DNA from 3 places in the Lactobacillus sp. OTU4228 genome. Region 1 is predicted to be linked to each of the others. Evidence: predicted binding sites of a transcription regulator. Region 1 holds the regulator's gene; each other region holds the start of a gene.

Region 1 (3,218 bases):
GATCTTGTAGGCCAAGTTTGAGTTCACTACAGTATCGTAAGTCAAACAAGTATAGGTCAGAATATTGATCAAATCTTCTGGCAAACCATACTGGGTGTGCAAATTATTGATAATCTGCCGCTCGCCTGCACTGGCAATACCGCCCTTTTCTGTTTTTATCTTATACAAAAACTCAGCGGGTGAGCTTTCATTGGCTTCCTTGAGCAACTTCTTATCGTTGTCGTCCAAGCCCTTAATCGCAGCCAAAGCCTTTTTACGGCCTTCATTTACCTGCTTTTGCACGTGTTCTCTAGTGTTAATCCGTTTGTAGTTCTCAGCTAAAGTATTGCTAATGTCGCGCATGTTCAATTCATACGAACCATGAAGGCATGGCAAACTCTCATCCACGAATTCTTTTTCGGACAAGCCATACGTCTGCATCAAAGAGCGAATTTGATTCTTCTTATTATCAACTTCACTAGCTGGAATTTGATAAACCTCATATTGCTCTTTGATAAAGTCCCAATCGATTGCATCCCTGTCGTTAACTTGGGCCACCTCTTCTTCATGAACTTTGTTTTCTTTGGCGGCCTCAATTACATCGCTGGATGGAGTGATTGCTTCATCCCCCGGCAAACGGAACATATCAAAGAAATTAGCCGAAACATCGCGCGCATTCTTAATAGGCTTTTCCCGCAACTTAGCTTCTTTAGCGAACTTGTGGCTTAATTCATGAAAGGTTTCTTCGCCAACTTTTTCCTTAAGCAAACTCGCTAGTAGCGGCGTAGCGAAAAACTTATCAGCACTAGGCACTTTAAGCAATTTAAACACGATGACGTTATTAAAAACATTATCGGACAAAAATGTTTGAACTAACCCCACGGCCTCTAATTTATGAAGCGAGGTAAACATCGTCTTTAAGCTACAATCCAGTTGTTCTTGCAGCGAATAAATACCCTTAGAATCAGAAATAATGCCGTATGGATCATAATCACTGATTAAAGTCTGATATAAAGCCACCGCAACAGCACCAACTAATGGCTGATACAATTTGATCAATATTTGCTCGTCTTCAGGAAAAAGCGTAACTCGATTGGCTACATAATATAGATGCTTGGGATCAGATGTCTCAAACATTTCTAATTACCCTTTCCCTTTTTGGCCATCATGTCTTCCATCGTCTTCATGAAGCTAGACATATCTTTAAATTCACGATAAATGGAAGCAAATCTAATGTAAGCTACATCGTCCAAGTCGGCTAATTCATCCATGACGTATTGACCGATCTTCTTAGATGAAATTTCGCTTACGCCTTGTTTTCTAACTTTATTTTCGACATGGTCAACTAATTGTTCGAATTGTTCGCTACTAATCGGACGCTTTTGCCCTGCGGCCATTACACCATGCAAAATCTTCTTACGGCTGAACGGTTCACGCGTTCCATCGTTTTTAATTACTAATAAAGGCGCCGTTTCAATACGCTCAAAGGTCGTAAAACGGAAACCACAGTTTTCACATTCTCGACGTCTTCTAATTGCCCGGTTTTCATCACTAGGACGTGAATCAATAACGCGGGAGGCATTTTGATGACAATTTGGACATTCCATAGCTATCCCTCTTTTTTGATTTTATTTAATAATTGTTCTAGTTTACTTTCTAGTTCTTTTATTGTACCAGTATTTTCAATTACAAAATCAGCCAATTGTGTTTTTTTAGACAACGGCATTTGGCTATTAATCCGCATTCTGGCTTCTTTATCAGTTAAATTATTTCTTTGTTTTAATCGCTCTATTTGAATAGATTCTGGCAAAGTAATTACCAACACACTATTGGCAATATGCTTCTTATCTAAGCCAGATTCAAAATAAACTGGTGCATCAAGGATAACCATATCTTCATTTTGATATGATGTTATCTTTTGTATTGTTTTATCGAAAATTAGAGGATGAGTCAACTGATTTAGTCTATTTAGCGCACTTTTATTACTAAAAACTAATTGACCGAGCTTTTTACGGTTAATCGTTTGGTCATCATTCAAATATTCTTCGCCAAAATTATCCTTAATTGCTTGCCAAGAAGCATTTTTTGGCTTCATTAAATCATGCGCTATTTCGTCACAGTCGACAATAGGAATATTTTGCTTTTTAAAAAATTGATCCGCGGTGCTTTTGCCTGTCGCAATCCCGCCAGTTAAAGCTAAAACGTATGTCATTTGTATATCACCTGACAATGTGGGCAAAAAGTAGTGCCTCTGCCTGAAACTTTAATTTTCTCAAAAGTCGTGCCACATCTAGGGCAGGCTTCACCAGCGTGACCGTAAACTTGTAGCATTTCTTGGTAACCACCAACTTCGCCGTTTGCATCCAAATAGCTATGAACAGTTGTACCGCGCTTTTCTATGGCAATTTTGATGGTTTCATTAATATTTTTACGCAGATCTTCTACTTTATCGGCAGGAATTTTGTTAGCCAAACTCAAGGGATGGATCTTGCTTTGCCACAAGGTTTCATCGACATAGATATTGCCCAGACCTGCCACAACAGTTTGATCGAGTAAGACATTTTTGATGTTCTTCTTTTTTCTCTTCAAACTACCCAAAAAATACTGCTCATTAAATTCCGGCGTATTGGGTTCAACGCCCAGTTTACCGATGCCAGTTGTTTGTCGCTCGGTTCCGGTCAAAACTAGCTGCATACGGCCAAATTTGCGCACATCGTTATAACGCAAGGCAGTGCCGTCGGTAAAAATAAATTCCACATGATCATGCTTATCTTTTGGCGCTTCCGGCGTAGTTAAGTGATACTTTCCTTCCATGCGCAGGTGAGAAACAATCGTCAAATTGTCGCTCAAGCGAATAAGCAAATACTTGGCATAGCGATCAATGCGAATAATCTTTTTGCCTGGCAGTTCATTGATAAACTTGTCATGATCGGTCGCAACGATTTTGGGATACCACAAAATTACTTTTTCAATTGTCTTTCCTTTAATTAAAGGAGTTAAAGTTCTTCGTACAGTTTCAACTTCGGGCATTTCAGGCATCTAATCACCTACTTTGCATCGTACCAATTGTGGCCCCAACCAGAATCAGCGATTAATGGCACATCAAGCTTAACTGCTGATTGCATTACTTCGGGCACGATCTTCTTGATTGTTTCCAGTTCGTCTTTTGGCACATCAAAAATCAATTCGTCGTGCACCTGAACAACCATCTTGGTCTTAAGGTGCAATTCATCAAGCTT
Region 2 (3,218 bases), on a different contig from region 1:
GTTGAAGTTGTATCAACAGTTGTGTCATTAGTTGCTACAGATTCAGGATTGGTAGATGCAGTTTCAGTTGATGTATCTGTTACTACATCATTTGAAGTTTCAGTACTTTCATCTGAAATCACTTCACCATTTTGATCTTCAGTACTATTAGTTCTTTGTTGCACGCTAATTCTTACCTTAGTCTTTTCAGAACTAAGAACATTTGCGCTTTCTACTTCAGCAATCTCATCTTCACGATATCCTGCAGCCTTAACAACATGAGTGTTTGCGCCTGTCATAATTCCAACACCCAAAAGTGCAGAAGCCGCACCAGCCGCAGCTTTCTTAGCTCTAGGGCTCATTTCCTTATGATCTTCGTGATTCTTGTGATATCTCTTCATCTTCTTTTTAAAATTTTTCTTAGATGTCATTTTCATGGCCTCCTATTGTGTATACGTATCAAATTAATTATACTTTTGATACGTATACATTATCATGAAACCGCTTTCATTAATAGTGACATATCGTCTCTTTTAAAATTTCTTAAAGCTTTTCAGAAAACACTTATGTACAAAAAAACGCCACCGAAATTCGATAACGTTTCCTTTTTATATTGAATTGATTCTTAGCTGATTACTAGTTTCTAATTTCCTTAAGTCCAGATTTACGACGGCCCATGTTGAACCATGGTGAAACAGTAAACGCCAAAACATCGTTAATGACGTAAATCAATGAGTTGATAGCCATTGCCAAGTTGGCATCCCCTTGCGCATAAGTGATACCCCAAAGAATCAATTGGAAAATACCACTTGCAGTCCACCAGAAGTATTGGTTGTTGTAACGCATGAAGCACATGATACCAGCAGTAAGTGAAATAGCAAAACTGATAGCGTCAACCCAAGGACGTGGGTCATTAGTGAACTTACCAATTAAGAAGCCTGATACCAAGTAAACGGCCAATGTACCAACGATGGCGATGACCCATTCTCTACCACCAAACTTTCTCAAGTGGTTCTTAGTATCATCATTCCATGATCTTACTGACAAGATAACTGGCAAATCCAAAGTTGCGATATAAGCAATTTGTTCAAAAATAGAAAGATAATTCTTGGCTGACCAACCAGCATAGATGAAACATGCTGCTGAAATCAATCCTAACCATCCATTAATTGCCTTAGTGGCATTAATTGCCAATACACAAAGCGTACCCAAAAGAGTACCAATAAAAGTGATCAAAGTTACGCTAGTAACCTTTGCTTGAATAAGTAACGCTAACTGAAAACCAAATGCGAAAAACCATAAACAATAGTTTTGTACTGGCCACCCCTTTAATTGATTAAACAGCCAAACAAAATAATTCTCATGTCTTTCCATATATACAAACTACTCCCTTTTTATTTTAGGTTCACAATATACTATATATTGTGCCTTATCCGCTCTTTTATTTAAAAAGCATCGCTATCTAGTATAGTGGACTCAAAATTAAATACAAGGATTGACATTTTTTTGATTTGCGTTAGTACCATAATTTTTTATTTGTTAAGTTTTTTAAAGCGCTTTTATTTTTATTTTCATAAATGACATCATGTCATATAATGTATACAAGAAAGGAAAAATAATATATTAATTATGTGCTACGGAGGTACTAAAAATGTTCAAGACAAAGAAAACGCAATTTGCTATTCGCAAATTGGCTAAGGGTGCTGTTGCAGTGTTATTAAGTTTCGGCATACTAGCTGGTCCTAGTGCGCCAATTGTCTCAGCAGCCTCTGAAGCAATTCAAAATGAAATGACTGATGATACAACTTCAAATGAAGTAACAAGTGATACAACTTCAGTAGTAGAAGAAAGTGTTCCTGTAGAAAATAATACAGCAGACACTTTAACTACTGATAATACTGAAGTTTCAGCTAATTACTCTGAAAATACTGATGATAGTACTACAACTACTGTGCAAACTGATACAGATGTATCTACTCAAGAAAAAACAGATCCAGAAACATCTGTTAATACTGAGCAACCAATTCAAACAGAAGAAGCTGAAAGTACTACTCCAGTTGAAGATATAAATTCAAAATCTGAAGAAAATGTATCTCAAAATAATAATATTAATACTTCTAAAGAAGGTACAAATAAAAAAGATAAACCAAATATCAATGAAATGACCAAGGAAGAATTGGCAGATCATATTAAAGATTTGGCAGATAAACATCCTTTAGGTATCGCTGGTATCTTCCATATTTTCGGTAATGAAGTGACCCAAAATGGTCATATTGCAGGTAATATTGCTGCAGATAAACTTTCTGGTACAAATTTTGGTACCAATTCAAATGCAACCAATAATTTAACCAACGGTGATATCCACTATGTTGGCAATCTCAATGGACTTAACAAAATCGATGGTGACAACAAAGTAGTCATCTTTGGACCAGACATTGAATACCGTTCATTTGAAAATGATGGAGCAATTGAAGTTAACTATGGAACTGCAGAAAAACCTGACTGGAGAAAAGTAGATATTCCTTATAACCACATTGTTCAAGCCGATCAAAAAATTGATATTCAAGGCGAACTAGATAAATTAAGTCAAAAGTCAGATAACTGGGCTAGTCAAGCACAGACTGAAGGAGTTAAAGCCGATTTTAATGATCTCAACAATAGTTGGACCGATGTTTCTGAGGCTATAAAGAATGCTGGCGACAGTAAGGAACCTATTTATGTAACAATTGATGCCGCACACCTTTCAGGCGACAAACGTAATATTACGATCAAAGGTATTCCTGCTGGTGCTGAAGCTCCAATGATTATTTTAAATGTAATTAATATTCAAGGTGGAGATTTAACAGTTCAAACTCACCTTGTACTGGAATATGCTGATGGTAATAATATTGGCGGTTCTTCTGAAACTCCAAATCAATTTAATAAATTGCTCTGGAACTTCGGTACAGATGTTAATAAATTACATTTTGCTGGAGACTACCATTTGGGAAGTGTTCTAGCAACCAACGCTCATATTACAAATGCTGTTAACATTGACGGTAATATTATTGGTAACAAAGTTACTGTTAGTGGTGAAACACACCGTTGGGACTTAACACCACCATTCGTAGAATTTGAAGAACCTGAAAAGCCTAAGCCGGAGCCTGAACCTGAACCTGAACCAGAGCCGGAGCCTAAACCTGAACCTGAAAAGCCTAAGCCGGAGCCTAAACCTGAACCTGAACCAGAGCCGGCGCCTG
Region 3 (3,218 bases), on a different contig from region 1:
CAAACGCATTTCGTCTTCAGTTAATTTGATATTTTGAGCAGCAATATTTTCCTTCATATGCTTGATCTTGGCAGCCTTAGGAATAGCTAAAACATTGCCATTGCGCATTGTCCAAGCAAGCATAATCTGATGTGGCGTAACGCCATGATCACGCGCAACAATTTTCAAATTACGTGTAATGCGAATCGTATCGCCAGCACCCGAATTAAACGGTGAGTAGCCGATAAAACTTACACCATGCTTTTTTTGCCAATCTTGTAAGTCATACTCGGTTCCTCGCTCATTTAAATTGTACAGGTCTTCATTGGCAAAACATTTATCTCCACCAGGTACCGTGAAAAGTTCCTTCATATCGCTAGTATCGAAGTTTGAAACACCCCAATGACGAATCAAACCTTCTTTTTGCAAAGCTTCAAGGCCACGAATTGTATCAGATAAGCGATGATTGCCACGCCAGTGAAGTAAATAGAGATCCAAATAATCTGTGCCTAGTCTTTCCAAACTAGCTTCCAAACTCTGCCGTTCTAATTCTGGCGTTGCATGATAGGGATAGAATTTTGAAATCAAAAATAATTTGCTTCTATCATAGCCTTTAATGGCTTCACCTACCAACTTCTCGCTTTTACCTTCACCGTACATCTCGGCTGTATCAATAATGTTTATCCCATGATCCAGTCCATAACGGATTGCGGCTATTTCTTCATCTTTTTTTCTGGGTTCTTCACCAATATTCCATGTACCTATACCTAATCCCGTTAATTTTTCAAAATCCATCCTTATTCACTTCCTTTACTCAAATTCTAACATAGTTAAGAATATTTCTTTTTATTTAATTGACAAAATGGTCTATTCCATTTTACAATGGACTAGACCAGTAAATGAGGAGGATTTATTATGAAAGTTATTGTTACAGAAAACAAAATTCAAGGCGGAGCAAAAGCATTCGAAATTTTTGAAAAAGGTATTAAGAACGGTGCTAAGGTATTAGGTTTAGCAACCGGTTCTACCCCTGAAACACTTTACCAAAACTGGGTAAAGAGCGACCTTAATTGTGAAGATCTTACTAGTATCAACCTTGATGAATATGTTGGCTTAACACCAGACAATCCTCAAAGTTACCACTACTTCATGCAAAAGCACTTATTCGACAAGAAGCCATTCAAGAAGACTTACGTTCCAGATGGTATGGCAAAAGATATTCCAGCATTCTGCAAAGAATACGACCAAATTATTAAGGACAATCCTATCGACATCCAATTATTAGGTATCGGTCGTAACGGCCACATCGCCTTCAACGAACCAGGTACTCCATTTGACATCGGTACTCACGAAGTTAAATTAACTGAAAACACTATTGAAGCTAACGCTCGTTTCTTCGACAACGAAGATGAAGTTCCAAAGAGCGCTATCTGCATGGGTACTGCTAACATCATGCAATCTAAGAAGATCGTTTTGATGGCATTTGGTGAAAAGAAAGCTCAAGCAATCAAAGAAATGATTGAAGGCCCTATTACTGAAGACGTTCCTGCATCAATTTTACAAAAGCACCCTGATGTAACTGTTATTGTTGATAAGGCTGCAGCTCAAGAGCTAGACGACAAATACAAGAACTAAATGACAATTTATCTCTAAAAATAAAAGGCTAGGCTTTCTACAATCGTAGAAGACCTAGCTATTTTTGTTAATTTTAAATCCGGGATTTTTGAGTACTAGAATTATCTGCTTTATTTTTAGATAACTTCATTTTTTACAATTTTTCTGTTCTAATTGAATTATGTTTCATTCCTATCCGATTTTTCATTTCTACCCTTGACTTTTTCGCGTGAAACAGAATTAAAAAAGAGCTTGTGTGCCACAATATCTTGTATTAAACTTATTAATTGTCCAATATCTGGTATTTAAGAAAGAATGTGATTCAAGTTATTGTTTTAAGCGGGCCAATTGGGGCCGGAAAATCCAGTTTAACCAGTATTTTAGCAGAACATTTAGGTACGCAAGCATTTTACGAAGGCGTTGACAGCAATCCTGTTTTACCCCTCTACTATAAAAATATGAAGCGTTACACCTTTTTGCTTAACACTTATTTGCTTAACCACCGTTTAGCTCAAATCAATCAAGCTATTCAAGATAAGAACAGCGTATCCGATCGTTCTATCTATGAAGATGCACTTTTCTTCAAGATGAACGCCGATAACAAGGTCGCAGATCCTACAGAATTTAAGATCTATGACGATTTGCTTGAAAATATGATGGAAGATACGCCAGGCAATCCAAGCAAGAAGCCCGATTTGCTTATCTATATCCATGTTTCACTTGATACCATGCTTAAGCGCATTAAAAAACGTGGTCGTTCCTTTGAACAAATTAGTACAGATCCAGGTTTGAAGGACTACTATGCTAGATTACTTAGATATTATGAACCATGGTATGAACAATATGATGCTTCACCTAAGATGGCTATCAATGGTGATAAACTCGATTTTGTTTCTAGCATTGATGCTCAAAGGGAAGTATTGAAAGAAATTGACGAGAAGTTGCACGAAATAGGTAACTTATAAAACTAAATAAAAAGAAGGAACGTGATGACAGTTATTGTTTTAAGTGGGCCAATTGGAGCCGGAAAATCCAGTTTAACAGGTATTTTATCTAAATATTTAGGCACTAAGCCATTTTATGAAAGTGTTGACGACAATCCAGTTCTGCCACTTTTTTATGCTGATCCTAAGAAATATGCTTTCTTATTGCAGGTATACTTCTTAAATACACGTTTTCACAGCATTAAAGACGCATTGACTCAAGATAATAACGTGTTGGACCGCTCTATCTATGAAGATGCGCTCTTCTTCCAAATGAACGCTGACATTGGTCGTGCCACTCCTGAGGAAGTCGACACTTACTATGAACTTTTACACAATATGATGGGTGAATTAGACAGAATGCCTAAGAAGAACCCTGACTTGCTTGTTCACATCAACGTTTCTTACGACACAATGATTAAACGTATTCAAAAACGTGGCCGTCCATACGAACAATTGAGCCACGATTCAACTCTTGAAGACTACTACAAGAGATTGCTTCGCTACTACAAGCCATGGTATGACAAGTACGATTACTCACCAAAGATGGAAATTGATGGTGACAAATATGACTTCATGTCTTCTGAAGAAGATCGTGAAATCGTGCTTGATCAAATCGTTGATAAATTGAAGGAAGTTGGT

What was found. The regulator NrdR, encoded in region 1, represses ribonucleotide reductase genes. The targets are predictions, from matches to a motif close to ACACNATATATNGTGT.
Region 2: the regulator NrdR is predicted to act here: its motif matches at 1,392-1,407, upstream of pnuC (nicotinamide riboside transporter PnuC).
Region 3: the regulator NrdR is predicted to act here: its motif matches at 1,853-1,868, upstream of BN1206_RS08950 (deoxynucleoside kinase).

What each region holds. Positions count from the first base shown of each region.
Region 1 is NZ_CDLD01000034.1:96,673-99,890, forward strand. Features, by position in the region: gene BN1206_RS07115 (replication initiation and membrane attachment family protein) at 1-1,116, opposite strand, end outside; gene nrdR (transcriptional regulator NrdR) at 1,119-1,586, opposite strand; gene coaE (dephospho-CoA kinase) at 1,589-2,191, opposite strand; gene mutM (bifunctional DNA-formamidopyrimidine glycosylase/DNA-(apurinic or apyrimidinic site) lyase) at 2,188-3,018, opposite strand; gene polA (DNA polymerase I) at 3,027-3,218, opposite strand, start outside.
Region 2 is NZ_CDLD01000038.1:26,066-29,283, forward strand. Features, by position in the region: gene BN1206_RS07735 (mucin-binding protein) at 1-410, opposite strand, end outside; gene pnuC (nicotinamide riboside transporter PnuC) at 616-1,353, opposite strand; gene BN1206_RS09810 (collagen-binding domain-containing protein) at 1,631-3,218, shown strand, end outside.
Region 3 is NZ_CDLD01000041.1:37,204-40,421, forward strand. Features, by position in the region: gene BN1206_RS08940 (aldo/keto reductase) at 1-774, opposite strand, end outside; gene nagB (glucosamine-6-phosphate deaminase) at 895-1,614, shown strand; gene BN1206_RS08950 (deoxynucleoside kinase) at 1,911-2,558, shown strand; gene BN1206_RS08955 (deoxynucleoside kinase) at 2,583-3,218, shown strand, end outside.